DNA from 2 places in the Desulfobotulus mexicanus genome. Region 1 is predicted to be linked to the other one. Evidence: predicted binding sites of a transcription regulator. Region 1 holds the regulator's gene; the other holds the start of a gene.
The links. The regulator sigma-54, encoded in region 1, starts transcription at its own class of promoters, with help from an activator protein. The targets are predictions, from matches to a motif close to TNTGGCACANTTTCTGCTNT.
Positions count from the first base shown of each region.

Region 2: the regulator sigma-54 is predicted to act here: its motif matches at 11,625-11,644, upstream of FIM25_RS14610 (SoxR reducing system RseC family protein).

Region 1 covers NZ_VDMB01000002.1:193,879-208,914, reverse strand. The annotation lists gene FIM25_RS03045 (homocysteine biosynthesis protein) at 1-621, opposite strand, end outside; gene FIM25_RS03040 (M23 family metallopeptidase) at 679-2,049, opposite strand; gene FIM25_RS16985 (hypothetical protein) at 2,115-2,330, opposite strand; gene kdsA (3-deoxy-8-phosphooctulonate synthase) at 2,320-3,099, shown strand; gene FIM25_RS03030 (KdsC family phosphatase) at 3,096-3,611, shown strand; gene lptC (LPS export ABC transporter periplasmic protein LptC) at 3,608-4,171, shown strand; gene FIM25_RS03020 (LptA/OstA family protein) at 4,311-5,204, shown strand; gene lptB (LPS export ABC transporter ATP-binding protein) at 5,221-5,943, shown strand; gene rpoN (RNA polymerase factor sigma-54) at 5,945-7,375, shown strand; gene hpf (ribosome hibernation-promoting factor, HPF/YfiA family) at 7,464-8,033, shown strand; gene FIM25_RS03000 (PTS sugar transporter subunit IIA) at 8,121-8,579, shown strand; gene rapZ (RNase adapter RapZ) at 9,009-9,893, shown strand; gene FIM25_RS02990 (PTS sugar transporter subunit IIA) at 9,924-10,349, shown strand; gene FIM25_RS02985 (GNAT family N-acetyltransferase) at 10,333-10,782, shown strand; gene gap (type I glyceraldehyde-3-phosphate dehydrogenase) at 10,806-11,813, shown strand; gene tpiA (triose-phosphate isomerase) at 11,838-12,605, shown strand; gene secG (preprotein translocase subunit SecG) at 12,602-12,901, shown strand; tRNA gene FIM25_RS02965 (tRNA-Leu) at 12,914-12,998, shown strand; tRNA gene FIM25_RS02960 (tRNA-Tyr) at 13,045-13,129, shown strand; tRNA gene FIM25_RS02955 (tRNA-Glu) at 13,135-13,212, shown strand; tRNA gene FIM25_RS02950 (tRNA-Leu) at 13,223-13,307, shown strand; tRNA gene FIM25_RS02945 (tRNA-Tyr) at 13,387-13,471, shown strand; tRNA gene FIM25_RS02940 (tRNA-Glu) at 13,477-13,554, shown strand; gene FIM25_RS02935 (GntR family transcriptional regulator) at 13,559-14,215, opposite strand; gene FIM25_RS02930 (class I adenylate cyclase) at 14,241-15,036, opposite strand, start outside.
Region 2 covers NZ_VDMB01000026.1:21,474-36,509, forward strand. The annotation lists gene FIM25_RS14565 (CBS domain-containing protein) at 1-531, shown strand, start outside; gene phaC (class I poly(R)-hydroxyalkanoic acid synthase) at 822-2,675, shown strand; gene nifJ (pyruvate:ferredoxin (flavodoxin) oxidoreductase) at 2,771-6,301, opposite strand; gene FIM25_RS14580 (electron transport complex protein RnfA) at 6,397-6,972, opposite strand; gene rsxE (electron transport complex subunit RsxE) at 6,982-7,578, opposite strand; gene rnfG (RnfABCDGE type electron transport complex subunit G) at 7,579-8,169, opposite strand; gene FIM25_RS14595 (RnfABCDGE type electron transport complex subunit D) at 8,157-9,128, opposite strand; gene FIM25_RS14600 (4Fe-4S dicluster domain-containing protein) at 9,125-10,435, opposite strand; gene FIM25_RS14605 (cytochrome c3 family protein) at 10,498-10,866, opposite strand; gene FIM25_RS14610 (SoxR reducing system RseC family protein) at 11,060-11,578, opposite strand; gene FIM25_RS14620 (RnfABCDGE type electron transport complex subunit B) at 12,119-12,964, shown strand; gene FIM25_RS14625 (YkgJ family cysteine cluster protein) at 13,083-13,757, opposite strand; gene FIM25_RS14630 (ATP-binding protein) at 14,149-15,036, shown strand, end outside.

The DNA of each region.
Region 1 (15,036 bases):
ACTTAAGGCACCGGCACTGCAGTAATTGGCATTTCCCATTCTGGGTTTCAAGGTACCCATATAGGTATAAATGGTTTTTTTGGTAGTATTGATGGCACAGTTGTAATTCTGATACCCGTTTCTCGGATTGCAGAGAAGGGCCTGGGGAAGATCTGCAAGGGTCAGATCCTTTTCAAAGAAACGATTGGGATAGCAGGTTGTTCCATATCCTTCCGAACGCATATGCACTGTTTTTCCCGCAACAAGATCCTCAATAACATGGCCTCCCCCATAATTGAAGTTACCGGGATAAACCTTATTCAGGGGATCTTCCTCTGTAGGTTCCGTAGCACCGATGTAGCAGTCCACAGCGGCCAGTCCCCCATAGGCTGGCACACCATTGAACCAGGTTTTAGAAGCCTTTATGGTCGGCTGGGCATGGCCAAAATTGATAAAGGCACCGGAAGAGCACATGGGAGCAAAGGTTCCGGTAGTGACTACATCAACCCTCTGGGCAGCCTTGACAGGCCCATCATTTTCTACAATATCAATCATTTCCTCTGCGGTAACAACCACGGCCCTGCCTGCGGCAATTTTATCATTGATCTCGCGGTATGTCTTATTCACCTCAAAAGTTCCCATGCCGATCCTTTCCTCATAAAGCTGTTCGCCATCAGACCCAAAATTATATACGCAGCCCTAAATACCGGCTTCAATATCACGAAGTTTTGATAAAATATTGTTCTCCACCCAATTGGCATCCAGCCACTCAATGGGGTTCACAAAGGTGTTATGAACAATAACACCAAAATGCAGATGATCCCCTCCTGCCATACCCGTAAGACCCGTCAGGCCCAGCGTATCTCCCCGCTTTACGCGATCCCCCACAGCAACATCAATCTGACTCATATGGGCATAGTGGGTAAAAAGGCCGCATCCATGATCCAGAATAACATTTCTGCCATAAATGCCAACGGTTTCTGTCATCACCACCTTGCCCGAAGCCGCTGCAGGAACGGGAGACTGGGCAATGGAGGCAAGATCCAGACCCATATGGAACTGCCGGTCTATCTCCCGACCATTATGGTAGTAGATTCGCCTGTCCGCAAAACCACCCCTGTTGGCAGCCGCAGGCAGGGGAAGAAAATGCCTGTCCCATAAAACGGCTGATTCTGATTTCTCGGTAGCGGCAAAAATAACCTTTTCATTTTTATCCCTCAAAAGGTTATTCACCTTAAGAAATTTTTCCAGCGGAGAATCCGGATCTCCTCCCGGAATCTGAAACTCGGGCATTTTCCAGTTGAGAAAACGATCACTGATATTGATTTTATCTTCGGGGAAACGTCTTGCATTCACGTGGTGGGGAAAACCAGCCCGTCCTTTGTTACCGGCAAAATCTTCGGCCACGATAAATATCTCCGAACCGGATCCCGGCTCATGGTGCAATCCAAAAAAAGCCAGGTAAACATCCTTATTCGGACCAAACCCGCCATAACCGGGGAAAAAATTACCATCCACCTTGACACCGCTGCGTACCACAGGTTCGGAAAGGCGATAGCCCACAAGCCCTGCCCCCCCCTGGGCAAGGTAATGACGCCTTGTCACCACACGAATCTCCGGTGGCCGGGTATCCACCCGGATCTCCCTTTCCAGATAAGCCACATTACCTTTGAATCCCCCCCGCAGTGATGCATCCCGAACACGGACTCTTAAAGTACCCACACCATCGGAAATACCCAGCTCAGAAGGCTTGAAGGCGAAATCCATACGGACATGATCCACACCTGTGGCACCCAGAAAAGAACTGGCCGGGAAAGATTTTTGCTCAAGAACATGATCTCTGCCATCTTTATAAAAGGAAACCTGAACTTCCTTAACCCCCCGGCCTTTGTCCTTCACTTCAAGGGAAAGAGCCTCTTTTTCTCCTATGCTGTCGGACACAAGATCCATGGATATCACTGGCGTACTTCCTTCAAAACAGGTAAAAACCAGCCAGCCGATACCGCCTATAAGAAGCCCCATAAGGGGCAGAAACAGCCACCCCCTGCTTTTTTTTTCTTTGCTTTTCATTTTCCCTTACCCCTCCCTCAATAAATTTCCAATGCTTTATTCCGGTCGCATTCATAACAGCTCACTTATGGGGAATCAAGGGCATAAGAAGGAAAAACAAAGAAGACCTGACGATGGACGAAGGCATCGGCTTGACTTTTGCATATGGGGGCGTTAGGAATACCTTCAAGAAAAAAACAATCTCTGCTGCAGCCAGAAAAAATAGAAAGAGACACCATGACAACCAAATTGCAAGAATTACCATATTTTTCTTCAAAAACAGAAATTTCCATGCTGCTCATTGCAGGCCCCTGCGCCATTGAAAGCCTGGATCTCTGCCTCTATATTGCAGAATTCCTTAAAAATGAAGCAGAAAAAAGACAGCTCCCCTTCATTTTCAAAGCTTCCTTTGACAAAGCCAACCGCAGCAGCATCAACTCCTTCCGCGGACCGGGCATGGATGAAGGCCTTCGTATACTGGAAACCGTACGCAAGAGATTCGAGGTTCCCGTTATTTCAGATATTCATCTCCCTGAGCAGGCAGATGCAGCCGCAGAAGTTCTTGATATAATACAGATCCCAGCCTTTCTCTGCCGCCAGACAGACCTTCTTGCGGCTGCAGCCCGTACCGGAAAACCCGTAAACGTGAAAAAAGGTCAGTTCCTTGCTCCTTGGGATATGAAAAATGTGGTCACAAAATTAAAGGAATCCGGTGCCAGCAAAATTATGCTTACGGAACGGGGAGCAAGCTTTGGCTACAACAATCTTGTGGTGGATTTCCGCAGCATCCCCATCCTGAAAAGCTTTGGTTATCCTGTTATTTTCGATGCCACCCACAGCGTACAGCTTCCCGGAGGCTCCGGCACCCATTCCTCAGGCCAGAGAGAATTTGCTCCTGTACTGGCCCGCAGTGCCATGGCAGCAGGAGCCGACGGACTTTTCATTGAAGTACATCCTGAGCCGGAAAAAGCCCTCTGCGATGGTGCAAACTCCCTGCATCTTTCAACCCTTCCCGGCCTTCTGGATCAGCTATGTGCCATTAAAGCCATACTTGGAGAATCCCCCGCATGAACTCTTCCCTTGCCGACATCTCCCTGCTGCTGCTGGACGTTGATGGCATCCTCACCACAGGCTCCGTCATTTATAGCGACAGCGGCGAAGAAACAAAGGTCTTTAATGTGAAAGACGGCCTTGGGCTTCGAATGCTTATGGATGCCGGAATCAAGGTGGGCATTGTTACAGGCAGGGCAGCACCCGCCCTGCGTCACAGACTGAAAAACTTAAACATTGAGCTGATATGGGACGGCGTAAAGGACAAGGCAGCCATTCTTCCTGAAATAACAAAAAAAACAGCCATTCTGCCGGAAGCCATGGCATTCATGGGGGATGATCTCCCGGATATGGGATTGATGAAACGGGTTGGCGTCTCCATCAGCGTTTGGGATGCAGCTTCAGAAGTACGTGAGATGGCAGACTTTACCACAAAAGCCTGCGGCGGCTGTGGTGCCGTACGGGAAGTCTGCGAGGCCATTCTTAAGGAAAAAGGACTCTGGACCGCCATCCTGGAACCCTTTCAGAAATGAAGCCCGGCTACCGGAAAAGACGTTTTCTGCTTTTTTTTGTAAGCGGCCTGATCCTCACAACCGCCATCCTGTTTATGGTAGAACGGTTTCGTACTCCACTGCCACCGGATTCTCTTCTGCAGCGCTCCGATATTACCCTGACCCGATTCCGCCATACAGCAACGGAAGAGGGCAAAGTTGTCTGGACCCTCTCCGCAGAAAGGGCAGATTATGACCGAAAGGCAGATGCTGCAGCTCTGGAAGTGGTTAAGGCCACCTATATGACAAAAGATAATATCCCTATCCTGGCCTATGCACTTTCAGGTTTCGTAAATATCCATACCAAGGATATGCTACTCGAAGGATCAGTAAAAATAGAACACCCTGAATATACAGCTAAAAGCGAAAAAATGGAATACATAGCCAAAGAAAACCTCATCCTGTCACCAAAACCCGTAACCGTGGAAAGCGAAGGACTCCTGATCATCTCAGACACCCTGTCCTATAGTATCTCAGACGGCTTGATACACTTCATAGGCAATGTGAAAGGAAAGCTCCATGGCTCCATGCCATCCCCATAAGACAGCTCCTGCCCTCTTCTGGCCACAATCGATGAAAATGCTGAGTTACCACTGTGGTCAAAGGACCGGACCCACCGCTAAATCAGTCCTCCAAAAACCAAAGTATGACACAGCTTTTTTTCTAAGAGTCTTTTTCGTCATGTTCTGTTTTTTTTATCCTTTCAACCTTTCAGCGGATTCATCACCCTCCATTCATTTTGAAAGCAGACAACAGACCTGGGATACGAAATCCAGAAAAATTCTGATGGAAGGAGAAGCTAAAATTTCAGGAAACCACGAAAGCTTAGAGGCAGAAAAGATCCATATCTTTTTTTACCCCATGGATACGGGAAAACAGCTGTCCGCAGAAAGCCTGAAAAGCCTTAAAGCCGAAGGGAAGGTCCGTCTTAGCAGCGAAGATATCCATGCCACGGCAGATACGGCCCTTTATGAAAGCCAGACCCAAAAGCTTCTGCTTGAAGGTTTCCCTGCAGAAATTCTGCACACGGATCTGCATATCCGTGGCAACATAATCCGTTTTGACCGTATTCAAAATCAGATGGAAGTGGAAGGCAGCCAGGAAACACCCACAACCCTCAGAGAAACAGCCACTGAAAGCGTGGAAACCTCCCCCATGGCTGCAAGGGCCATGATGCAGCACTGGGATTTGAACGCAAAGATTCTTATTCTGCATGACAAGGTCCACATGAGCCAGGCTGAAATGAATATCATGGCTGACACCATGACCCTTTACTACAGAAGTGAAGAAAAAAAGGAGCATGAAACAGACCATACCCCCCCTGGAATTGAAAAGGCCATTGCCAAAGGCCATGTAAGACTGACCCATGCCGATGGACATGCCCTTGGAGAAAAGGCTGTATACACAAGCACAGATGAAATAATCATACTCACGGGAAACCCGGCACGAATGGAACGCGATGGGAATATACTTCAGGGTCCTGAGATCCGTTTCAACCGCAGAACCGGTGAGATCGAAATTTCAGGTGGAGCTTCAGGGTCCCTTTTCCCGGGATCCGATGCCGCCCCTTTCTGAAATCAGGAGATCTTCCATGGCCTTATTACAACTCCAGCAGCTTGAAAAAAAATACGGCGACCGGAAAGTGGTGGACGGGGTATCCCTTCATGTGGAAAGCAGACAGGTCATCGGTCTCCTCGGTCCCAACGGAGCCGGAAAAACAACCACATTTTACATGGCCGTGGGATTGATCCGGCCCGATGGAGGCAGGGTTTTCCTTGACGATAAAGACCTGACGGATTATCCCATGTATATGCGAGCACGCCATGGCATAGGGTATCTGCCCCAGGAAGCTTCCATATTCAGAAAACTTTCCGTTCTGGAGAATATACTGATCATCCTTGAAAATCTGGATATGGGTCGTTGGGAACGCAGGCAGAAGGCAGAATCCCTTCTGGATGAACTGGGTATACGTCATCTAGCCCCTCAGATGGCCACGGTTCTCTCCGGGGGAGAAAGAAGACGGCTTGAAATTGCAAGGGTTTTGTGTACAGATCCATCCTTTGTTCTTCTGGATGAACCCTTTGCAGGGGTTGATCCCATGGCTGTCAGTGATATACAGAACATCATTAACTATCTGACCCACCGGGGTATAGGTGTTCTGATTTCTGACCATAACGTACGGGAAACTCTGGGTGTCTGCGATCATGCCTACATCCTGCATTCAGGCAAGGTGGTGGAATCAGGATCGCCTGCTGCCATCGCCGCAAGTCCCGTAGCCCGAAAAACCTACTTAGGAGACGGATTCCGGTTATAAAATGGCCATAGAACTCCGACAACAACTCAAATTGACCCAGCAGCTTGTCATGACGCCCCAGCTACAACAGGCCATCAAGCTGCTTCAGCTCTCCCGCCTTGAGCTGGTGGATGCGATTCAGCAGGAACTGGAACAGAACCCTGCCCTGGAAGAACGCATGGAGGCTCCGGATACAGAGACACCGGAAGTCAACGAAACACCTGCCTCGGAAGAGTCACTCCAGGAAATTGAAATCAGCGAAAAGGTGAGTGCAGAAACTGACTGGGACAGCTACCTTGATGAATACAGCAGTACGGGCCGGGTGCATTTTGAATCCGAGGAGAGGGAGGCCCCCCGTTATGAAAACTTCATATCTGGAAAAGAAACCCTGCATGAGCATCTCTTCTGGCAGCTTTCCATGACAGGAGCAGACATCCGGATTCAGCAGCTTGCAGGTCTTATCATCGGCAATATCAATACCGATGGTTATCTGGACACGGGCATTGAAGATATCATGAAGGTCAGCGACTGTTCTGAAAAAAAAGTGACTGAGGCCCTCAGGCTTGTGCAGTCCTTTGACCCTCCGGGGATAGCTGCCAGAAACCTTCAGGAATGCCTGCTGCTGCAGATCAAACGTCTTGGCATTGCATCGGATGTGGTGGAAAAAATCATATCCCAGCATTTAAAACACCTTGAAAATAAAAATTTCAAGGCCATCGCCAAAAGCCTGAAGCTGACCATTGAAACCGTTATCGCTGCCGTTTCCGTTATCCGGTCCTTAGAACCCAAACCCGGCAGGGAATACCACAATGAGGCACCCGTTTATATCACGCCGGACATCTATGTTTACAAACATGGCAATGACTTTCTCATCAGCCTGAATGATGACGGCTTGCCAAGGCTGCACATTAACCCCTATTATAAAAAAGCCATGAGAACAGGGGAAAAGGTTACAGGAGAAACAAAAGAATATCTTCAGGAAAAAATGCGTTCCGCCTCCTGGCTGATCAAAAGCATACAGCAGAGACAAAAAACCATTTACAATGTGATGGAAAGTATTGTCCGCTTCCAGAAGGATTTTTTTGAAAAGGGTATAGCCCACCTCAAACCCATGGTTTTACGGGATGTGGCTCAGGACATACAGATGCATGAATCCACCATCAGCCGGGTCACCACCAATAAGTACGCCTATACACCCCAGGGACTTTTTGAACTCAAATATTTTTTCAACAGCTCCATCAACCGGGTGGAAGGCGAGGCCATGGCATCCGCCAGTGTCCTTGATAAAATCAAGCAGCTGGTGGAAAGCGAAGACCCGCAAAAACCTTACAGCGATCTTAAACTTGCAGAAATCCTGGAAAAAGAACATAACATAGACATAGCCAGAAGAACCATTGCCAAATACAGGGAAATATTAAAAATTCTTCCGTCCAGCAAACGCAGACAGTACTGATCTATTCCAGTCCGGGAGCCTTCACTTTCCGTCCGCTCTATGAAAATGAAATGGCTTTCATCCATCACACCATGAAGGAGGAACACCCATGAAGACATCCGTAACCTTCAAGAACATCGAACCCTCCGAAGCACTGAAAAATTACGCCACCAGTAAGCTTTCCAAACTGGACAAGCATTTTGACGGCCCAGCCGAAGCCCAGGTGGTTATGTCTGTGGAAAAAATCCGCCATATTGTGGATGTGCGCATCACCTGTGACCGCCTGAATCTTCAGGCCACGGAAGAAACAGAGAATATGTATGCAGCCCTGGATCTGGTGGTGGATAAACTCAAAACCCAGATCCGCAGAACCAAAGAAAAAATCCGTGAAAAGCGTCCTGTTTCCAAAGGCGGTATCAAAGGCGCCGAGGCAGCCATGGCTGTTGCTGAAACCATCCGGGAAGCAGATGAAGATGCTTTGAATCCGGAAACGGCTCCAAAGGCAGGCTTTATCATTGAATCCATGCCCTTCAAACCCATGGATGCCGAAGAAGCTGCCATGCAGCTTGAAATTTCTGAAAAGAATTTTATCGTTTATACCGATGCACGCACAGAGAAGGTCAATGTCGTTTACAGAAGAAAAGACGGAGATCTGGGACTGATTCAGCCCACGGCCTGATGGATTAAAGGCCTGCCTGAGTCGGTAAAAGAGCAGGCCTTTAACCTGCATTCACTCAGGCTTGCAGTGTAACCAAAAGGTAAACAAATGAAACTTCTGGATATTATGACAAGAGACACCATCCTCACCGACCTGCAGGCAAAGGATAAGCCTGCTGTTTTAGAGGAACTGCTTGCTTCCCTCAGCCAGACTTCCGCACCCCCAAAGGAAGTTCTCATGCAGGTACTTCTGGAAAGGGAAATGCTGGGGAGTACGGGCATCGGTGATGGTATTGCCATTCCCCACGGGAAGCTGGACAGCCTTGAAGATATCCTTCTTATCTTTGGTAAAAGCCGCAGGGGCGTTTCCTTTGACGCCATGGACAACCGGCCGGTGCACCTTTTTTTTGTCATCCTGACACCCGGTGCAGCAACGGGTCTGCATCTGAAAATTCTGGCAAGAATTTCCAGACTCCTGCGGGAACCATCCGTAAAAAACAGACTCCGTCAGGCTTCAAGTCCAGAAATGGTTTTAGAAGCCATTGCCCCCATGGATGAAGATTTTTAGTAACTGTTCAGCACAGTTTATTTTGAACTGTCAATGCTGTAATTACAACAGCTTCGTACTGTTGCAAGGCTCCATGGCTATTTGCAAGTGACATTGCAATCGTTTCGGATCAGAGCTTTGCAGGCCTGTGCGAAAGAAGCGGCAAACTGTCTGAGCCGCCACAAAGGCAGCGTGCTTAAGCCTGCTATGACAATCAAAAAGCTTATCCTGCCTGTGGCGGGGAGTTTTTGACGCTTCCGCACAGGGCAAGAAGCTCCCGAATAAGATTGCGTCACGGGCAAATAGCCTGGGGCCTGTGCGTCTGTCTTGCAACTATGGTAATTGGAAAACCATTCTGAATAATTACGATTTTTAATTCTTTTTAACGGTGAGGCAGGATACAGCCATATCATCTGACCCATCATAACCTGACATATAAAGTGGATCTCCATGGACGCCAACGGAAAAATCATTGTTGTAACGGGACTTTCCGGCTCTGGAAAAAGTACCGCTGCCGCAGCCCTTGAAGATGCAGGCTTTTACTGTGTGGACAATCTTCCCGTAGCCCTTCTTCCTAAGTTTCTGGAGCTCCGCATCCACAGTGATACGGCAGATTTCAACGGCCTTGCCTTTATCATGGATATCCGGGAAAAGGGTTTTATTGAAAACCATTCAAGAATTTTTGAAGAGGTCCGGCAACAGGGCTGGAGCTTTCAGCTTATTTTTCTCGATGCCAGGGAAGATGTTCTGCTCGATCGTTTCAGCCAGACCCGCCGTCAGCATCCCCTGTCCCAGACCATTTCCCTCATGGACAGCATACGGGAAGAAATCCGACGCATGGTCCCACTAAAGGAAAGGGCCGACCATGTCATCGACACATCGGAAACCACGGTCCATGCCCTTAAAGCCCTTATCATGGGCATTGCGCAACACTGCATTTCCACAGACACACTCAGGGTGGATCTCTTAAGTTTCGGATTCAAATACGGCCTCCCACGTAATATGGATCTTCTCATGGATGTCCGTTTCCTGGCAAACCCCTATTTCAATCCGGATTTACGGGATCTTACGGGAGAAGATCCTGCCATTCAGCACTTCATCATCTCACAGGAAGAAACCCGGATCTTTTTACAAAAGTACCTCGACCTCCTTGACTATTTGATCCCATTGTATAAAAGAGAAGGCAAAGCCTACCTCACCCTGGGGATTGGCTGCACAGGCGGCCGCCACAGATCCGTGGCCATTGCACGCCGAATCTTTGAGTACCTGCAGGGACGGGTCGGCCAGATTGGCATAAGCCACAGAGATATCCTCCGCCAGTCCGCCCCCACCTGATACAAACCCTTAACCGGGAAAATAATTTACATGATAGGAATCATCGTAGTCACCCACTGTCAGCTCGGCCAGGCCCTGATTGAAGCTGCCGAATTCATTCTCGGAGAAAATACCCAGAATGTCACTGCCGTATCTGTCAATATAAAGGAAGATGCTGATACCATAAGAAAAACAATTGCTGAAACCTTAAAAAAAATGGATCAGGGAGAAGGGCTTCTCATTCTCACGGACATGTTCGGTGGCAGCCCCTCCAACCTCAGCTACTCCTTTCTGGAAGAAGGAAGAATAGAGGTCATAAGCGGTGTCAACCTTCCCCTTCTCATCCGCGCCATCAGCCTGAGAAAACGTGTTCCCATCCATGAAATCGGAACCCAGCTGGAAGCCCACGGCAAACGCAGCATCACCCTTGCCAGTGGTGTACTTAAAGGAATGCCACGCAGTGCTCAAAAGGGATAAGATTCATATCCGGCCCATGCTTTCCGGGGATCTTGCCGCAGTTGTTGACCTTGAAAGACGCATTTTTCCATACCCATGGAATAAACAGGATTTCATGTCGGAAATCAGTATTCCCGACGGTTTTTCCTGCATTGCCGAAAACAGCAGAATAATAATGGGTTATCTCTGCGCAAGACAGATGGCTGACGGTATGGAAATACTTAAGATAGCAAGCCATCCTGCATACAGAAAAAAGGGAGTCGCCACCCTTCTCATGGGAAAAACATACCAAAAGGCTGGAGAATCCCAATGGCCTGTACTTTTCCTTGAAGTTGCCTGCAAAAATACAGAGGCTCTGAGCTTCTACCGGAGCCAGGGCTTTATTCCCAGCGGTATCCGCAAAGGATATTACCCCGATGGCACGGATGCCATGAATATGATGAAACATCTTTAAAGACTTAAAATTAAGGAGTAATCATGCCTGTAAAAGTCGCTATAAATGGCCTGGGACGAATCGGCCGTGTGATCTTCCGCTGCGCCATGCAGCATCCGGATGTGGAGATCGTTGCCATAAATGACCTCACCACACCGGAAACCATGGCCCACCTTCTGGCCTTTGATTCCGTACACGGCAGACTTGATGCCCGAATTGAGGCAACGGACAATTCCATTATTGTCAACGGTCGCAGCATTCCCTTTTTTGCGGCAAAGGATCCTGCGGAACTGCCCTGGAAAGAGCTGGGCGTAGATATAGTGGCCGAATGCACGGGTGTTTTCCGTGACAGGGAAAAAGCCGCTGCCCACCTTAAGGCCGGTGCCAGACGCGTCATCATTTCCGCACCGGGACAGAACCCCGATGCCACCTTTGTCATGGGCGTCAATGAAAACACCTTTGATCCAGAAAAACACTTCATAGTTTCCAACGCTTCCTGCACTACCAACTGCCTTGCTCCCGTTGCAAAGGTTCTCATGGACAGCTTCGGCATCCGTCAGGGTCTGATGACCACTATCCATTCCTACACAGGAGACCAGCGCATACTGGACTTTCCCCACAAGGATCTTCGGAGGGCAAGGGCTGCAGGATTATCCATGGTACCCACCACCACAGGTGCTGCCAAGGCCGTGGGTCTGGTCCTTCCTCAGCTGCAGGGCAGGCTTAACGGTCTTTCCATCCGTGTACCAACCCCCAACGTCTCCATGATTGATCTGGTGGTCAATACAGAACGAAAAGGCCTTAGTAAGGAAGAAGTGAATGCCGCCCTTCAGGCTGCCAGTGAAGGCCCCCTCAAAGGCATCCTGGGCTTTGAGGAAAAACCTCTGGTTTCCATGGATTTCAACGGCTGTCCCCTTTCATCCGTGGTCGATGCACCCACAACGGAAACCATAGGCGAGGATATGGTCAAGGTACTTGCCTGGTACGATAACGAAACTGGCTATTCCCAACGTATGGTGGATCTGGCAGCCTTCATGGGTAAACATTCATAAATCTTTTTTAGGAAAGGCAAGGCAATGGACCGGAAACAACTCATTGTAGCCAACTGGAAAATGCACAAGACACCAGCGAAAGCGGCTGAGGATGCGGAAGCCATCGCCACGGCACTGGGCAGACTCCCGGATCATTCCTGTGTGGCTCTGGCACCACCCTTTCCTGCCCTTGTTCCCGTAAGGGAAAGGCTGAACCATACCCAGCTGCTTCTGGCCGCCCAGAACGTCCACAGCGAAGCCGAAGGGGCCTTTACCGGAGAAGTCTCTGCTCCCATGCTCAAGGCCTGTGGCTGCTCCCTTGTCATCGTTGGCCATTCGGAAAGACGTGCCTTGGCTAAAGAAAGCGATGCCATGGTACAGGCTAAAATAAAAGCTGCATTCAGTCATGAAATGGGAGTAATACTCTGTATAGGAGAAAGCGAATCCCAGAGAAATGAAGGGCTGACATTCAAAGTGCTTGACAAACAGGTTCGGGAAGCGGTAAAAGGCCTCTCCGTAACGGGCGTTAATTCTCTTGTCCTTGCCTATGAGCCCGTATGGGCCATTGGAACCGGAAAAACGGCCAGTGCGGATCAGGTTCAGGAGGTCCATGCCTTCTTACGGAAAATCTTGGCAGAATGTCTTGAAAAAGACCTTGCCAAGCAGACGGAGATTCTGTATGGTGGCAGCGTTAAACCATCCAATATCAAGGACTTAATGTCCATGGAAGATGTTGATGGCGCCCTTGTGGGCGGTGCGAGCCTGGACCCTAAAACCTTCGTATCCCTGATCAGAAATGGATTTGATTTATGACCACACTGCTTGTTACGCTTCATATTATTATCTGCCTCAGCCTGATTGTCGTAGTTCTGCTCCAGGCCGGTAAAGGTGCAGAAATGGGCGCAGCCTTCGGAAGCGGATCCAGCCAGGCACTTCTAGGCCCTTCCGGTGGTCAGAGCATGATGGGAAAAATCACAACAGGTATTGCAGTCATGTTCATGCTGACCTCTTTAAGTCTGGCTTACATATCCGGCAACAAACAGGAAAGTTCAGTGATGCCGGCAACAGTTGTCAGTCAGCCTGCAGCACAGGAAACACCTGCTGAATAAAGCTTAAAACATGCCGAAGTGGTGGAATAGGTAGACACGCTGTGTTGAGGGCGCAGTGGGGAGACCCGTGCCGGTTCAAGTCCGGCCTTCGGTACCAAACAGGATCCTGCCTCATTTGAAGCAGGATCAAAATATGTAGCATTGGTGGGGTTCCCGAGCGGTCAAAGGGAACAGACTGTAAATCTGTCGGCCAAGCCTTCGGAGGTTCAAATCCTCCCCCCACCACCACATGCGTCCCCATCGTCTAGCCCGGTCCAGGACACCGGCCTTTCACGCCGGCGACAGGGGTTCGAATCCCCTTGGGGACGCCATAAATGATATGCCGAAGTGGTGGAATAGGTAGACACGCTGTGTTGAGGGCGCAGTGGGGAGACCCGTGCCGGTTCAAGTCCGGCCTTCGGTACCATTTTTTTTCAAAAATTCAAAACAATATAAAAAAATCCAGGGAATAACCGGAGTAAAAAACAAAGTAAGATCATAAATCCGGTGGGGTTCCCGAGTGGTCAAAGGGAACAGACTGTAAATCTGTCGGCCAAGCCTTCGGAGGTTCAAATCCTCCCCCCACCACCACATGCGTCCCCATCGTCTAGCCCGGTCCAGGACACCGGCCTTTCACGCCGGCGACAGGGGTTCGAATCCCCTTGGGGACGCCAAATTTTATTCCTGCTCTGACGAAACACTACTCTCCTGCCTTCTTTCAGCAAATGCCTTTAAATAATCCATCAGCTCCATAGAGGCCTTAACAGCCCTGTCGGAATCTCCACATGATACCGCCTCAAGAATTATCCGATACAGCTCTGCTCCTCTGCGTGAATCCGAAGCTCCTTTATTCATAAACCAGAAGCGGCGGGAAGGGCTCAGAAGCGGACTCATGGTCTGGGCAAAAAAATAATTCTGTGTGGCCTCCACAAGAACATCATGTATTTCCCGAAGACATACAAGCACTTCTGCATCATTATCATCCAGGGCAGCTTCCATAATGGCACTTCCCAGCAACTGCATCCGTTTTTTCTGTTCTTCCGTAGCCCTCAAGCTTGCATGATGCACACAGGCCCCTTCTATGGCCCTTCTCACCTCCAGAAGCTTCAGCTGCTCATCCACGCTTAATTTGGCAATCTGAATACCCCGACGGGGATGAATCATTACCATGCGATCATGAGAAAGACGCTGCAGGGCCTCCCGTACCGGTGTGCGCCCAAGACCCAGACGCATGGCCAGTTGCTTTTCAGAATACAACTTTCGGGTTTCAAGCACATTGAAAACAATCATATTTTCAAGGCCTGCCCGGGCCTGTTCCGCAAGGGTCTTATGCATGTATTTTTTCTCCGGAATAGCATGTTTATAAAGAGCCAGAACCCAGGGTAAGCGCCGTGAGCCGTTTGGTTCTTTCAATAATCTTTTCATAATATGAAGCATTACGCTGCAAATAATAGTAAACTTCAAGGCTTGGGTTACCTTTTCTGTACTGCCGCATAAAAGATGCAAGGGCAAAGGGGGACTGAAAACGGCGCACATATATTTCACCCCAGGCATTGGAAAAAATGACCCCAAGATCATTGATATCCTTCTCATAGGGACTTTTTTCAAAACTGATAACCACAAGAACCTTGGTAAAGCGTTCCGCCCTTAAAAAAACCTCTGCATCCCTTTCAGCCACATCGCATACCCCGAAAATATCCTTTATTTTTTCAGAAAGATTAATTATCTCCTGAAGACTCACACTGGAAGGATTGGGTTCCATACGCATACTTGTCCGGTTATAAAGGCCATTCCAGACAGCAAAGGTCACAGCTTCAAGGATATCTGCTCCCGCAAGGAAAGGAAGCTGCCGGTCCGATCCTGGGTAGAGATTCCAGTAATCCTCCATCCACACAAATTCAAGGGATTTAAGATTAAAGGCATAACCCGGTCTTGGCAGATGAACCACCTTATCCTCTTTTTTCTGATAAATAGCCGTGATTCTTCGTCCCAGTACCGTAAGATCCCGGGTGTCCATCATACTGGCAACGCCCGTTGCCCTGCGAACAATATCTTCATAGAAACGAAAGAGACGCAGCAGCATTGCTTTACCAAACCGCATCTGGCGGGCTGCATCCCACTCTTCAAAGGAATCCAGTTCAAAGCAGGCCTCCCTG
Region 2 (15,036 bases), on a different contig from region 1:
CGGAGTAAAACCGAAGATCTGAACGTGGGGTCCATCATGCGAAGTCTTGGCGGCGGAGGGCATCCTGCGGCTGGCTCGGCAATGCTGGACATGGTCAATCCTGAGGCCGTGGTGGATCAGATGATGGCCCTTCTGGAGGGAAATCAGCAGAGCTCCATTCAGTTAAGCGATATTATGAGTTATCCCGTTAAAACCGTTGAGGCCAGCATGCCCATGCATGAGGTCTGGGAAGTGCTGGAGGAAAAGGGATGCACAGGGCTTCCTGTGGTGGAGGACGGGGTGCTGACCGGTGTGATCTCCCGCCGTGATTTCAGAAAAATAAGAAAAGAGGCCCAGAAAAAGTCGCCGGTAAAGGCTTTCATGAGCCGTAATGTCATCACCATAGGTCCGGAAAAAAGCCCCATGGAAGCAGCAAAGGTGATGGTAAAATATGATATCGGCCGCTTGCCTGTGATCCGGGATGGTAAAATTATCGGCATTGTTTCCCGTTCAGATGCCATGCGCTATTTTTATGATCTGCTTCCGGATTGAAAGATTAGAAAATTAGCGGGTGGGGAGCCAGCAGGCCGGGAAGAAGGTTCCGGAGAAGGGTTGAAATCCATCAGGAGGATTTAATGGCTAACTGGAAATTGGTAGTTGAAGGCCAACAAATAAGGATAGATCGTGTGAGGGACGAACCACGATCTATCCTTATTTGTTATCATTACTATGTATTTTAAAGCATTTTTTATTATTTAATGATACTTTATTATCTGCAAATTTTGGAATCTGATAAGTTTTTTGTTTTAAAAAATAATAAAGTTCAAGTTTTTGGGGGGCGCATGGAAAAAGAAATAGCATCATCAGGATTTGATTTGGATAGAATTTATGATCTTATGATCAAATTTACCAGTAAGCAGAAAAGTTATGTAGATGCTCTTTCAAAAAATAAAGTAAAAAGTGAGCTTCCTGCACCTGGGGTTATGTTTGATTTTTTTGAAGTATTTCAAAAAATGGCACTAAATCCCGGCAATCTTTTAAATCTAAGTTTTAAAATGATGAAAGATTATAATGAAGTTTCATCATCTATTGTAGGAAACTTATTGGATCCTCAGGAAAAAGAAGAAAAACAGGAAAAAGATAAAAGATTTTCAGGAGAAGAGTGGAATAAAACTCCATTTTTTCAGTTTATGAAAGATTTGTACCTTTTAAACGTGAAAACCTTAAGTGAAGCTGTTTCAAATGTTGAAGGTATTGAGGCTGTTAAAAAGAAAAGAGTTGAGTTTTATACAAAGCAGTTTCTTGAAGCTGTTTCACCTTCCAATTTTCTTGCCACTAACCCGGAACTGTTAAAATATACCTTTGATCATAAAGGTGAAAATATTTTTGAGGGCATTGATAATTTTTTAGATGATGTAAACTGTGAAGATGGAAGTCTTAATATTAGAATTTCAGATGATACAGCATTTATGCTTGGAGAAAATATTGCACTGAGTAAAGGAAGTGTTGTTTATCAAAATGATATTCTTCAGCTTATTCAGTATTCCCCAACTACGGATAAAGTTTTTAAGATTCCTGTTTTAATTTCTCCTCCTTTTATAAATAAATATTATATTCTTGATATTAATGAAAAAATTTCCATGGTCAAATGGCTGGTGGATCAGGGTTACACTGTTTTTGTAATTTCATGGGTAAATCCATCAACAGAGCATGCTTCAAAAAGATATGAAGATTATGTGCTTGAAGGTCATATTGAAGTTCTTGATGTGATTGAAAAAATAACAAAAGTTAAAAAGATCTCAGCTATTGGATATTGTACTGGTGGAACAATTCTTGCCACAACAGCCGCATATCTTGAGTCAAAAAAGCAACAAAGGTTTGCATCCCTTACTTATATGGCAACATTGATAGATTTTTCCGAACCAGGAGAAATTGGGAATTTTCTTGATCAATCTCAGGTAAAAAAAATAACCGAGGATATTAAAAAAGTAGGATATCTTGACGGAAGGCATCTTGCCAAGACATTTAATATGTTGAAACCAAGTGATCTTATATGGTCCTATGCTGTTAACAGTTATATAAAGGGACGGGATCCTGTTCCTTTTGATATTTTGTACTGGAATTCCGACTCTACAAATCTTCCTGCCGGAATGTATGCTTTTTACCTTCAGAATATGTATATTGAAAACAGGCTTAAGGATCCCGGTGGAATAAAAATAGGTGGCGTTCCAATTGATATTTCAAAAATAAAAACGCCTTCATATTTTCTTGCAACTGAAGATGATCATATAGTTTTGTGGAAATCTTCATTTAAAGGAGCTCTTCTTTTTGCAGGAAGAGTGAGGTTTGTTCTTGGTGGTTCGGGCCATGTTGCAGGAGTTGTTAATCCTCCTGTGAAAAATAAGTACGGCTACAGGGCTGCAGATCTTGAATTTGATTCTCCTGTAAACTGGGTCAAAAATGCTGGAAAAAAGGAAGGTTCATGGTGGCTTGACTGGCATGATTGGAACATTGAGTTTGCAGGTGAAGAGGTTGCAAAAAGAATACCCGGCAAAGGTAATTTTAAGGAAATTGAAAAGGCACCCGGAAGTTATGCACTCAGAAGAGTTGACACCAAGGTCAAATGCAAGGAAACCTGTACCTGTAGTAAGCCTTCGCGCAATGGAATTACTCAGATCAAGCCTTCAATTAAATAATTTTGATAACCGGTTAAAAAAGGGGACACGGCATCAGGCCGCATCCCCTTTTCTTTGTCCTGCATCCGGGAAGCCTTAAGGCCTCCCGGATTTTTTTATTCTGCGCTGCCCTTGGCGTCTGCCATGTATTTCAAGGCTGCATAACGTCTTGCGTAATCTGCTTCAATGGAAGCCCTGAGTTTTTTAGATTCCTCGGGGAAGCTCTTTTCCAGCATGGCAAAGCGGTTTTCACCGGAAAGGAATTCCTGCAGGGTTCCGTCCGGAGCTTTGGACTCCAGAACAAAGGGATTCTTGCCCTCTTCTTCCAGTAGGGGATTGAAGCGGTAAAGCGGCCAGTAACCGGACTGAACAGCCAGCTTCATTTCTTCCTGAGTCTTGCCCATGCCCTTTTTGATGCCCTGATTGATGCAGGGGGCATAGCAGATTACAATGGAAGGTCCGGGGTAGTTTTCCGCTTCCACAAAGGCTTTGAGAACCTGCTGCTTGTTGGCACCCATGGATACGGAGGCTACATACACATAGCCGTAGCTCATCATCATGCGGCCAAGGTCTTTTTTGGCCGTTTTCTTGCCGGATGCGGCAAACTTTGCAATGGCACCCGTAGGTGTTGCCTTGGAAGACTGACCGCCGGTGTTGGAGTAAACTTCCGTGTCCATGACAAGGATATTGATGTCTTCTCCTGAAGCCAGAACATGGTCAAGGCCGCCGAACCCGATGTCATAGGCCCAGCCGTCACCACCGAAGATCCAGTGGGATTTTTTTACAAAGAGATCTGCCTGATCCAGAATTTGATCGATGATATCATGGGCAGGGGCCGTTGCCAGGGCAGCTTCCATGCGGCGTCCTGTTACTGGGGATTTTTTGCCGTCCCACATGGTATCCAGCCATTCCTGCATGGCTGCCTTAACCTCGGCATCCAGATCCAGCTCAAGGGCTTCTTTTACCAGCTGGGCTATACCTTCACGGCGGTGCTTGACGGCAATCATTTTGCCGTAGCCGAATTCGGCTGTATCCTCAAACAGGGAGTTGCCCCAGGTGGGTCCGTGTCCGTCTTCATTGGTGCAGTAGGGTGCGCTGGGCGCACTGCCGCCCCAGATGGAGGAACAGCCCGTGGCGTTGGAGATGAACATGCGCTCACCAAAGAGCTGGGTGAGAAGTTTTACATAGGGAGTCTCTCCGCAGCCTGCGCAGGCGCCGGAGAATTCCATGAGGGGTTTTACAAACTGGGAACCTTTTACGGATTCCCTGTTCATGATGCCGGCCTTGAAGGGCACGGTGAGGGAGAATTCGTGGTTGGGTACTTCCACTGTAGTCTGGGTTTCCAGGGGCTTCATGATCAGAGCAGGAGTTTTGGCGGGGCAGATGTCCACACAGTTACCGCAGCCGTAGCAGTCAAGGGTGTTGACCTGAATGCGGAACTTCATGCCTTCCAGCTCTTTGCCCTTGGCTTCCATGACTTTAAAGTCTGCGGGGGCACCTTCCAGCTCGTCATCTGTGGCGAGAATGGGGATGATGGCTGCATGGGGGCAGACATAGGAGCACTGGTTGCACTGGATGCAGTTATCCATGATCCATTCGGGTACGGCGATGGCAACACCCCGTTTTTCATAAAGGGTGGTGCCTACGGGGAAGACGCCGTCGGGAGAGAAGGCGGATACGGGCAGGTCATCACCTTTCTGGGCCAGCATGGGACGCATGACATTCTGGATGAATTCGGGCTCGTCCATGTCACCTGCGGTTCTTTTGACCGCCGTTGCCCATGAAGCGGGAACGGGTATTGCAACCAGAGCATCCAGAGCCTTTTCCACGGCCTTAATGTTCATGGAAACTATAGCCTCACCCTTGTTGCCATAGGTTTTGGCAATGTCTTTTTTAAGGAGATCAATAGCTTCTTCAAAGGGCAGTACGCCGGAAAGCTTGAAGAAGGCGGTTTGCATAACCATGTTGATGCGGTTACCAAGGCCGATTTCAGAGGCGATTTTCACGGCATCTATGGTGTAAACCTTGATGTTTTTTGCTGCAATGGTACGGCGCATATCTGCAGGCAGCTCATTTTCCAGCTCTTCAGCTGTCCAGTGGGTGTTGAGCAGGAAGGTGCCGCCGTCCATAATGCCATCCAGCACATCATAAAGCTGTACATAATTGGTTTTGTGTACAGCCACAAAGTCCGGGGTGTTGACAAGGTAGGTGGACTTGATGGGGGTTTTACCAAAACGAAGATGGCTGACGGTGATGCCGCCGGATTTTTTGGAGTCATAGGAGAAGTATGCCTGAGCATAAAGATCCGTATGGTCGCCGATAATCTTGATGGCGGTTTTGTTGGCACCTACGGTACCATCGGAACCAAGGCCGTAGAACTTGCAGCGAACCGTACCTTTGGGAGCGGTATCAATCTGCTCTTTTACCTCAAGGGAGGTGTGGGTCACATCATCGGTGATGCCGATGGTGAAGTGGTTTTTGGGGGCAAAGCCCTTCATGTTGTCATAAACGGTTTTAACCATGGAGGGTGTGAATTCCTTGGAACCCAGACCATAGCGTCCGCCCACGATACCGGGGGCTTCGCCGTGCTCCATGAAGGCAGTGCAGACATCAAGGTAGAGGGGCTCACCAATGGCACCCGGCTCTTTGGTGCGGTCGAGTACGGTGATGCGCTCTACAGTGGAGGGCAGGGCAGCAAGGAAAGCCTCGTTCACAAAGGGGCGGTAAAGGCGGACTTTGACAAGGCCAACACGCTCGCCCTTTTCCACGAGGTAATCAATGGTCTCTTCAATGGTTTCACAGGCAGAACCCATGGCAACAATTACACGTTCCGCCTCGGGATGACCCACATAATCAAAGAGATTGTACTGTCTTCCCGTAAGTGCGGAGACCTTTTTCATGTAGTCTGTAACCACATGGGGCAGTTCATCATAGAATATGTTGCAGGCTTCACGGCCCTGGAAGTAGATGTCCGGGTTCTGGGCAGTACCGCGGATTTCAGGATGCTCGGGGTTCATGGCATGGTGCTTGAACTCTGCTACTGCTTCACGGTTCACAAGCTTTGCCATGTCTTCATAATCGATGGCTTCAATTTTCTGAACTTCATGGGAGGTACGGAAGCCGTCAAAGAAGTGGAGGAAGGGAACCCTTCCTTCAATGGCTGCAAGGTGGGCTACAAGGGCCATGTCCATGGCTTCCTGCACGGAATTGGAGCAGAGCAGGGCAAAGCTTGTCTGGCGGCAGGCCATGACATCCTGATGATCCCCGAAGATGGAAAGGGCATGGGCTGCCACGGCACGGGCCGTTACATGGAAGACGGCGGGCAGGAGTTCGCCTGACATCTTGTACATGTTGGGGATCATGAGCAGAAGCCCCTGGGATGCCGTGAATGTGGAAGTGTATGTTCCTGCGGCAAGGGCGCCGTGCATGGCCCCAGCAGCACCGGCTTCGGACTGGAGCTGGCGCACGGTCACGGGCTGACCGAAGATATTTTTACGCCCGTCTGCTGCCCAGGCATCGGAAATTTCACCGATGGGAGTGGACGGGGTAATGGGATAAATGGTGGCAAGATCGCTGAAGGCATAGGCCACATGGGCCGCTGCGGTGTTGCCGTCGATGGTCATGAGCTTTTTTTCTTTTGCTGCCATGATGTCTCCTTCAAGGGTTATGCCGTGGGTTGCACGGCTTCATGGATAAAGCTTGTGGCTTGTTCAAAACAGATAAGGGCATTGGAGATTTTCCTTCAGCCCATTCCTTTAAATGCAAAGAAGCTTAAAGAAACTACGCCTGCGGTTACCAGCCCGATGGCTGTGTCCCGGAAAGGGCCTGGAACCCGCATCTGGAAAAGTCTTTCCCGGATGCCCGCAAAGAGGGTGAGGGCCAGACCGAAACCCACGGCATAGGCTGTGGATGCCACCAGGGTTTCAATAAAGGTGTATTCCGCACTGATGGCCAGCAGACAGGCCCCCATTACGGCGCAGTTGGTGGTGATAAGGGGGAGAAAGATGCCCAGACCCGCATAAAGGCCGGGGGCACTTTTTTTAAGGAACATTTCCACAAACTGCACCAGTGAGGCAATTATGAGGATAAAGGCAATGGTACGCAGAAAGGTGATGCCCATGGGTGCCAGCAGCCAGTGTTCCACCATCCATGTTACGGAACCGGCCATGACCAGAACAAATAGAACGGCCATGGACATGCCCACAGCTGTTTCCATTGCCTTGGAAGTGCCCATGAAGGGGCAGATGCCAAGATACTGGGTGAGAACAATGTTGTTGATAAGAATGCAGGTAATGGCCAGGAGGATATAGGTTTCCATGGTTCGCTCCTATCGGCGCTGGCTGATGAGGTTCATGAGTCCCAGAAGAATACCGAGTCCTATAAAGGCACCGGGCGCTTCCACAAGAAATGTGAGGGGCTGGTATCCGGGACCGAAAATACTGTGTCCCAGCAGGGTTCCGTTTCCAAAGGCTTCCCGAAGAGCGCCAAGGGCAGCCAGTGAAAGGGTGAATCCGATGCCTATACCAAGGCCGTCGGCCAGGGATGGGAGGACGCTGTTTTTGCTGGCAAAGGCTTCGGCCCTTCCCAGAACAACACAGTTCACGACAATGAGGGGAATGAAAATTCCAAGCTTCTGGTATAAAGGATAGGTGAAGGCCTGCATGAGCATATCCACAATGGTGACAAAGGTTGCTATCACAAGAATGTAGCAGGCAATGCGCACTTTGGGTGGAATCTGATTTCTCAGAATGGAGATCAGCACATTGGAGCAGACCAGCACAAAGGTGGTGGCAAGGCCCATGCCGATGCCGTTTTCAACGGTCATGGTAACGGCCAGTACGGGGCAGAGTCCAAGGACCAGACGGAAGGGCGGAATTTCTTCCCACAGTCCCTTGAGGAACTCTTTATGCAAAGGACGCGGCATTTATTCCTCCTTTTCCGTTTTGGAAGATTCGAGTTCGGGTTTGAGGCGAAGGTAGGCCGAAGAAGCCCGTTCCACTGCCTGAACCACCGCACGGGCTGTGATGGTGGCACCACTTATGCTGTCTAAGCTTCCACCGTCTAAGCGGAGGCTTTCCGGTGATCCGGCTTTTTTACCCTTAAACTGACGGGTGAAGGACGGGTCATCCTTGGCCCTTGATCCTATGCCCGGTGTTTCGCTGTGGGTAGTTACACCCGCACCCATCAGGGTATCGTCCTTCAGGCTGAAGCCCACCATCACATGAACATCTCCGGAATAGCCCTGTGCCCTGTCTTCCAGCACCATGATGCTTTGATTGTTCACTTTGCCTGGAAAAATGAGATAGTCACGATTGCCGTCATTTAAGGTGAACCGATCGGCAATGGGGTCGTTTTCCGTGCCTTCAAGAATCTGCCGGATAACCGGCGCTTTTTCATTGGCAAGTTTCTGTCTTTCAATGGGGTCTTTGGTCCACTGCTGAACTCCCGCCAGCACTCCGCCGGAGACGGCACTGAGGATGGCAAGGGTGACCACCATACGTATCATTTCTCCCATGAGGACCTCCCCAGGGCTTTGGGCCGCATCCGGTCCAGGATGGGCGTAAGAAGATTCATCAGGAGAACGGCAAAGACAGCACCGTCTCCATAAACACCCAGATTACGGATGATGATTACCAGTGCACCGCCGCCAAGGCCAAAGATAAGCATGGGTATGGGCAGTACCGGAGATCCTGCATCCTCAGGCATGAGAAAAAAGGCCACCAGAAGGGTGCTGCCCGTGAGCAGATGGAAGAGGGGACCTGCATAAAGGGCAGGATTCATCAGGTGAAAAGCTGTGGCCGTAAGAAGAATACCTGCAAGGAAGGAAAGGCAGATTTCCCAGCGTGAAATGCCGGTGAGCATGAGAAAGATGCCCCCGATCAGAAGCCCTGCGGCACAGCCTGTTCCGATATAGGCAATTTCCCTGCCCATAAAAAGATCGGCCATGTTAAAGCGGAAGGCTGCTTCAGCTCCCATGGCCTTTACTTCAACGAGGGGCCAGATGGCCGGAAAATTAAGGGTGTAATTGAGAAAGGTCCGATCCAGATCATAGAGGTGGGGCCAGGATATGAGAAGAAGGGCTGTGACCAGAGCCGCAGGATTAAAGGGATGGGTGCCCGTGCCTCCATATATTTCCCGGCCAAGGCCTACGGCAAGGCCCGTTGCACAGACCACAGCCCACCATGGCATGGCCATGGGCATGAGCATGGCAATGAGAAGGCCGGTCAGGGCAGCACCGCCGTCTTTTGCGGAAGAGGGCTTTCTGCTTATTAACTGAAAAAGCACTTCCCAGATCATGGCTGAGCCTACGGCCATGAGAAGCACTGCAAGGGCAGGCATGCCAAAGCGCAGAATCGTTGGGACTATGGCAGGAAGGGCTGCTGCCATGATGATGAGGTGCCGGATGGAAATACTCTGTCCGCAGTGCATGAACGGTGCATGCCCCACGGTGAACCGGGTTGCGGAAGACATCATTCTGCCACCTCCTGATTCTGCGCTTCTTCGGCCAGATAGCGTCGGTGTTCGTATTTGGCCAATTGAATATACTGGAAAATGGGAATGCGTCCGGGGCATACAAAGCTGCACAGGCCGCAGTCGATGCAGCTCATAAGGTCAAAGGATTCCGCTGCTTCCCCATAATGGCCAGCTTCCAGAACCCGCAGAAGAAGATTCACAGGAACCCGTGCCGGACAGATGCGGTTGCAGGCACCGCAGTTGAGGCAGGATGGGGTCTGTGAAGGAACACCCTTTTCTGCTGCCTGAACGAGGAGGGTATCCGTGTCCGGACATATGGGGAAGTCATCGGTATATACGGCATAGCCTGTCATGGGGCCGCCCAGAATCAGTCTGTCTCCGTATTCGGCCTTAAGTCCCAGATGTTCCAGTACCTTTGAAACAGGCGTTCCGATGCAAACGGAAATCAGATGGCCAATGCCGTCCTTTCCCATGACCTGCACCAGTTTCTGCATGGGAGGAACGCCCGTTGCGTAGAGAGTTCCCATGGCAGCCAGGGCTTCGGCCTGCAGGACAAGGGTTCCTGCTTCCATGAGGGGTGCTTCCGCAGGGGCTTCTTCTCCTGTCACAGTGCGGTGGAGGAGGCGGGGAGAAGCTGCCGGATAAACCGGTGCAACTCCGTGCACGCGGCATCCCTTGAGCTTGTTCCATTCCTGCTGCTGGCCTTCCACCACCATAAGGTGGGCTGAAGCCGAAGGCCATGTACTGCGAATCCATTCCAGTCCGGCTTCAAGATCTTTTTGTCTTGTCTTAAGTACGTACTGGTTGTTGGTGGCCAGAACATCGGAGCCAAGCCCGTTGATAATAACCCTCAGGGGCGGATTTTGGGGCAGCTCAGGTTTGCCGGGAAGTGCAGGAGCTGCCCGGAACATGTCGCTGCGCTGAAAACTTTCCGCCTGAGGGGGGGAGTCCGTTTCTCCTGCTTCTATGGTGAGGGTCATATAGACACGTCCATAGTCTCCCACATAGGGGGTCATGCCTGTCACGGTGCCGGAGATGGGGGATATGACGGCATGGCCTTTGTCAAAAAGTTCAAGGAGTTGTCCCTTTGATACGACATCGCCTTTTTTAAGTTTAAATTCCTTGCCCGGAATCTGCTTGAGTCGCAGAAGGGCTTCCCTGCCACCAATGCCATGGCCCAGAGTCTGATCCGAAAGAAGGGTGACGCTCTGCGGGACGGGCAGAGGGTCCAGGTCAGGGGGAGTTGGTGGCAGCAGTGCATACCTGAGCCGGGAAGAACCAAGGGTAAGCAGTCGGTTAACAATCATAAGAATCTCCTGGTGCAGATGTGTATGTCCCTTGCAGGGGCATGGGGATGTGGCATCTGATATCAGCGGCTATGACAGGCTGCACAATCCACGGGCCCTGCCTGCTCATCTTCATGGCACTGGATGCACTGGTCGTGGAGGGCATCCATGTAGGAAAGCATAAAGGGATCTTCAGAATCTTTTTCGTGGCAGACAAGGCAGGAAAAGGTGTCATCCCCGTAATCCAGGTTGTGATGACAGCTTGCACAGTCCAGTCCGTAATCTTCAGAATGGATCTGATGGTCAAAAAGAACATTGCCTGCCTTTCCTTCAAAAAGTATACGTACGGGTTCCATGGGAGGCTGGGCCGGAAAGAGGGTGTAGGCCCCGAAACCCAGCAGAGAAAGCACAATGGCTATGGCCAGAAGCTTTTTTGGTGGTAAATGCTGCATGGTAATCCGCCTTTTGTATCCGTAAGTTCATAAGAATGTGCAGGGCTATGACCGATACTTACCGGTTGACAGACAAAGGGGGCCGGTGTGACTGTACGCAGCCCCGATGGGAGAGAGATATCGGGGCTGTTTGTACAGGAGGTTCAGGCAGCCTGCTTGATGGAATTGTTTAGCAATATGAATGCCATATTGTTTATATGGTTGTTTTTATTTGAATTGATTCGTTTTTGTCTTCGGTCTGACGGGGCGGTTCTGTGGGATTGTCCGAAAAAGCGGACTGTTCCGGACCTTTGATGCGTTTTAAAATTTTTGGTCCATATGCCGGAGAGCGGGCCAGTCTGGAACTGATGTGGCGTATGGTAAAAAATGCCAGTGCAAGGGACAGTAGACCGGCACAGGCAGCTAAGGCATCGGCCGGCAGGTGCAGCCTGCTGGCGGCATGGTGGGCGGTAAGTGCAGCACTTACAAAAAAGACAACGGGCGAGACATAAAGAAGGGCCATGACCCTTACAAACTCGCTGTTTCCTATGCCCACAAGAACCTTGTCTCCTGCTCTGAGACCGGGAAGGGTTTTGACCTCTATCTCCATGCTTGCCGGATCTACGGAACAGACACTTCTGGCTTTACAGGCGGCACAGGCTTCGGGTCTGCAGGCCTGAATTCGGGTGTTTTCTCCTGATGTGAAGGTGACGATGGCCTCTGTTGTTCGCATGACAGCTCCTCACTGAAGGTGGTTTGATACATCTCTTTTAATGATAAAAGCAAAAAACAGGCCAGATTTAATTTTTGACGGATGGGACAGCTCGTCGCAGGCGTAAGGCCTGCGTCTGTGAGTCTTTTTACGGTCCCTGTTTTGCAGGGGCATCCTTTACGGGTGCCCGGCTACAAGCGTAAAACATGGTTGTTTAATTTCAAAGGCTTAGGCTTGCTATGGCTGAAAGATAATGATAATCAAAAAAATATTGGTGAAGCCTTTTTGGGAATGGATCAAAGGTCAAAGCTTTTGAATACATGGCATGAATCTTGTAATGTTATTTGCAGGACAAAGGGACGCTTGCGGAAGACGAAAGAGTAAGAACGGGTATTTTGGAAAAAAGATACGCTTTCCTTCATTAATATATAGAGTTTTGTACCTTGCGTCTGCTTTTTTATATAAAAAATACTGTCCGGAAAACAGGACGGCTTTTGGAGCAAGATCTGTACAGATTCCCGCACCTGCGGGTTCCACGAATCCAGAAGGAGAAAATTTGCAATGAATATCCTGATTTCTGTACTGGCCCTGAGCGGACTGGGTGCCCTTATCGGTCTTTTGCTGGCCATTGCTGACAAATGGCTTTATGTGGAGGAAGATCCCCGCATTGATCTGGTGGAAGGTGTGCTTCCCGCAGGTCAGTGCGGTGCCTGCGGTTATGCGGGATGTCGGCAGTATGCGGAAAAGGTGGTGCTTGAGCCCCGCGTTTCTCCGGCTCTCTGCACGCCGGGGGGGGCTGATGTGGCCCGTGAAGTGGCCCGCATCAGTGGTAAGGAAGCCGAAGAAATGCTTGCTGCCAAAGCTGTGGTTGCCTGTGGTGGTGGAAATGTGGAGGGATGCCATTCCCTGTTTACTTATCAGGGTATTTCCGACTGCCGTGCAGCTTCTTTGCTGACGGAAGGGGAGAAGGCCTGTAAATGGGGGTGCCTTGGCCTTGGAAGCTGTGTTTCAGTTTGTCCTGAAAATGCTATCCTTGTCAATGCGCGTGGTGTTGCTGAAGTGGATAAGGAAGCCTGCATCGGATGCGGTATCTGTGTCCGGGCCTGCCCCAAGGATGTGATTGTCATGGTTCCGGAAACGGCAAAAACCATGATTTTCTGCAAAAATCCGGACAAGGGCGGAGAAACTAAAAAAGCCTGTGACTTTGGTTGCATCGGCTGCCGTCTCTGCACCAAAGCCTGCCCCCACGGAGCCGTTGCCATGGCAGGCAATCTCCCGGAAATAGATTACGCCAGATGCGCCGTCTGCCCTGAGCCTGTATGCCTTGGGGTGAAATGCAAGCCGGGTTGTTTTCTGCCCGTTTCCGGTATCCGGCCTGGGGAAATATCAGAAGCTCAGGCTGCCTGATGACTTAGGCTATTTCCTAAAATAGAAATACCTTTTGTCCCCCCCCTCTCCCTCCGGGCGGTGGCTGAGGCTCTCGAAGCGAGGGGGTCGGGGTGAGGCAGCCCTGTCCACGGTTTTTTTATACGGGAATCCGTTTGGGTTTGATCACCCAGCCGGATTCTTTTTTTTCTATTTTCAGATCAAACATAACCGGCAGTGTCTGCATCAGAGGTCTTCCAAAGAGAAGATCCGTCATTTTTGCCATCTCCGGTTTTTTTTCATGCATGACCTCCCGTATGTGTCTGTCATACAAAATGATTTCTCCGAGTTTCCGGACACTTTCCTCGTCGGCACCTTTTTTTCCCTCTATGGTTTCAACAAGGCTGCGGATGGTATCATAGCCGCAGCGCTTTTCATGGTCTTCAATGAGATCCCAGAGACCTTCAACACCGCCGAAAATATCTTTGCGGGTAAGCCGGTCTTCCTGATAGCGGGCCAGCAGGGCACGGGTGTCCCAGCATTTCAGCAGTCTGCATTCCACAGGACGGGTTTCATAAACATCACAGGCGTCCCCTTTTTCAGAAAGATGGATACAGGCCCAGTCCCTGTTGCTGTCCGGCTGGATTTTGATGATTTCTTCTTCCAGTATGATTTTTTTGTTTTCCACCGGGTCCATGCCAATCTCGCCTTTTCTAAGGGTAAAAAGGCCGCTTGCAGGCAGTTTGCCCTGCATGATGAGAAACTTGTCTTCAATGTGCAGGGCGGGTCCGCCTTTGCGGCAACATTCGCCGCACTGGGTACAGGATGTCTGCATGGTCACTCCTTTTGCTTGTAAGTCTGCTATACTGACTGCGTCTGCAGTGCAGGGTCTGGTCTGAAAGAATGTCTGGCAAAGATCTTTTTTTATCAATGCCCTTGCCTGCTGGATCTAGCCGAAAGAGGCGCAAGTGTCAAAGTGTTCCGCATCGTAAAAATCATTCACAGGGGAAGGCCCTGCGCCTGCCCGTGAAATACGCAACCCAACACCTTATCCTTGCAATCCCAATGGGGGTGGCTTAATATTTGATGTTGGTCTTGTACATGGAAAGTCTCCCTTTATAGAGCTTTGAGCGGTTCTGGAAGGGAGACTTTTTTTATATTCAAGAGTTTAAGGAATTTCTGATGTCTGGGCTGAAATAAAGGCATGGGCATGTAATGGAGATGAGATGATGAAAAAACTGCCCGTCGGAATCAGTAATTTAAGGGAGATCATTGGGAATGGATATGCCTATGTGGATAAATCTATGTTCGTGCATGATCTTGAAGAAACAGGCAAATATTATTTTCTTTCCAGACCAAGGCGCTTTGGTAAATCCTTGATGGTAGATACATTAAAAGAAGCCTTTGAGGGAAACCGAAGCCTGTTTGAAGGCCTATGGCTGGAAAATAGGAGGGACTGGGAACAGGTTTATCCTGTGATTCGTGTATCCTTTGGGCAGGGTATTATTGGAAGCCGGAGTGAGCTGGAAGAAAAAATAGCTGAAATATTGTATTTTTATGAACAAAAATTTGGTGTTGTGTCTGATTTCAAGAGTATTTCAGGCCGTTTTGCCCAGTTGATAGAGTCTGTCTCCATAAAGTATAATCAACGGGTTGTGCTTCTTGTGGATGAATACGACAAGCCCATTCTGGATAACATTATATGCAGAGACAGGGTTGAGGAGATCCGGGATGGCTTGAAAAACTTTTATTCTGTAATTAAAGACAGTGATGCTCATCTTCACTTTGTTTTTATCACAGGGGTTTCAAAGTTTTCCAAGGTAAGCCTGTTTTCCGGGCTTAACAATCTTGTGGATATTACCCTTTCCCCCATGTTTGCAACCATCTGCGGACTTACAGAATCGGAGCTTGTTTGTGTTTTTGAAGAGCATCTGAAAGGAAAAAACCTTGATGATATACGGCGCTGGTATAATGGTTATTCCTGGTTGGGAGAGAGGATTTATAATCCTTTCAGTATCTTGAATTTTTTCAGGGAAGGACTTTTCAGAAACTACTGGTTTGAAAGCGGCACTCCTGCATTTCTTCTTCAGCTTCTTACGGAGCGGCATTATCCC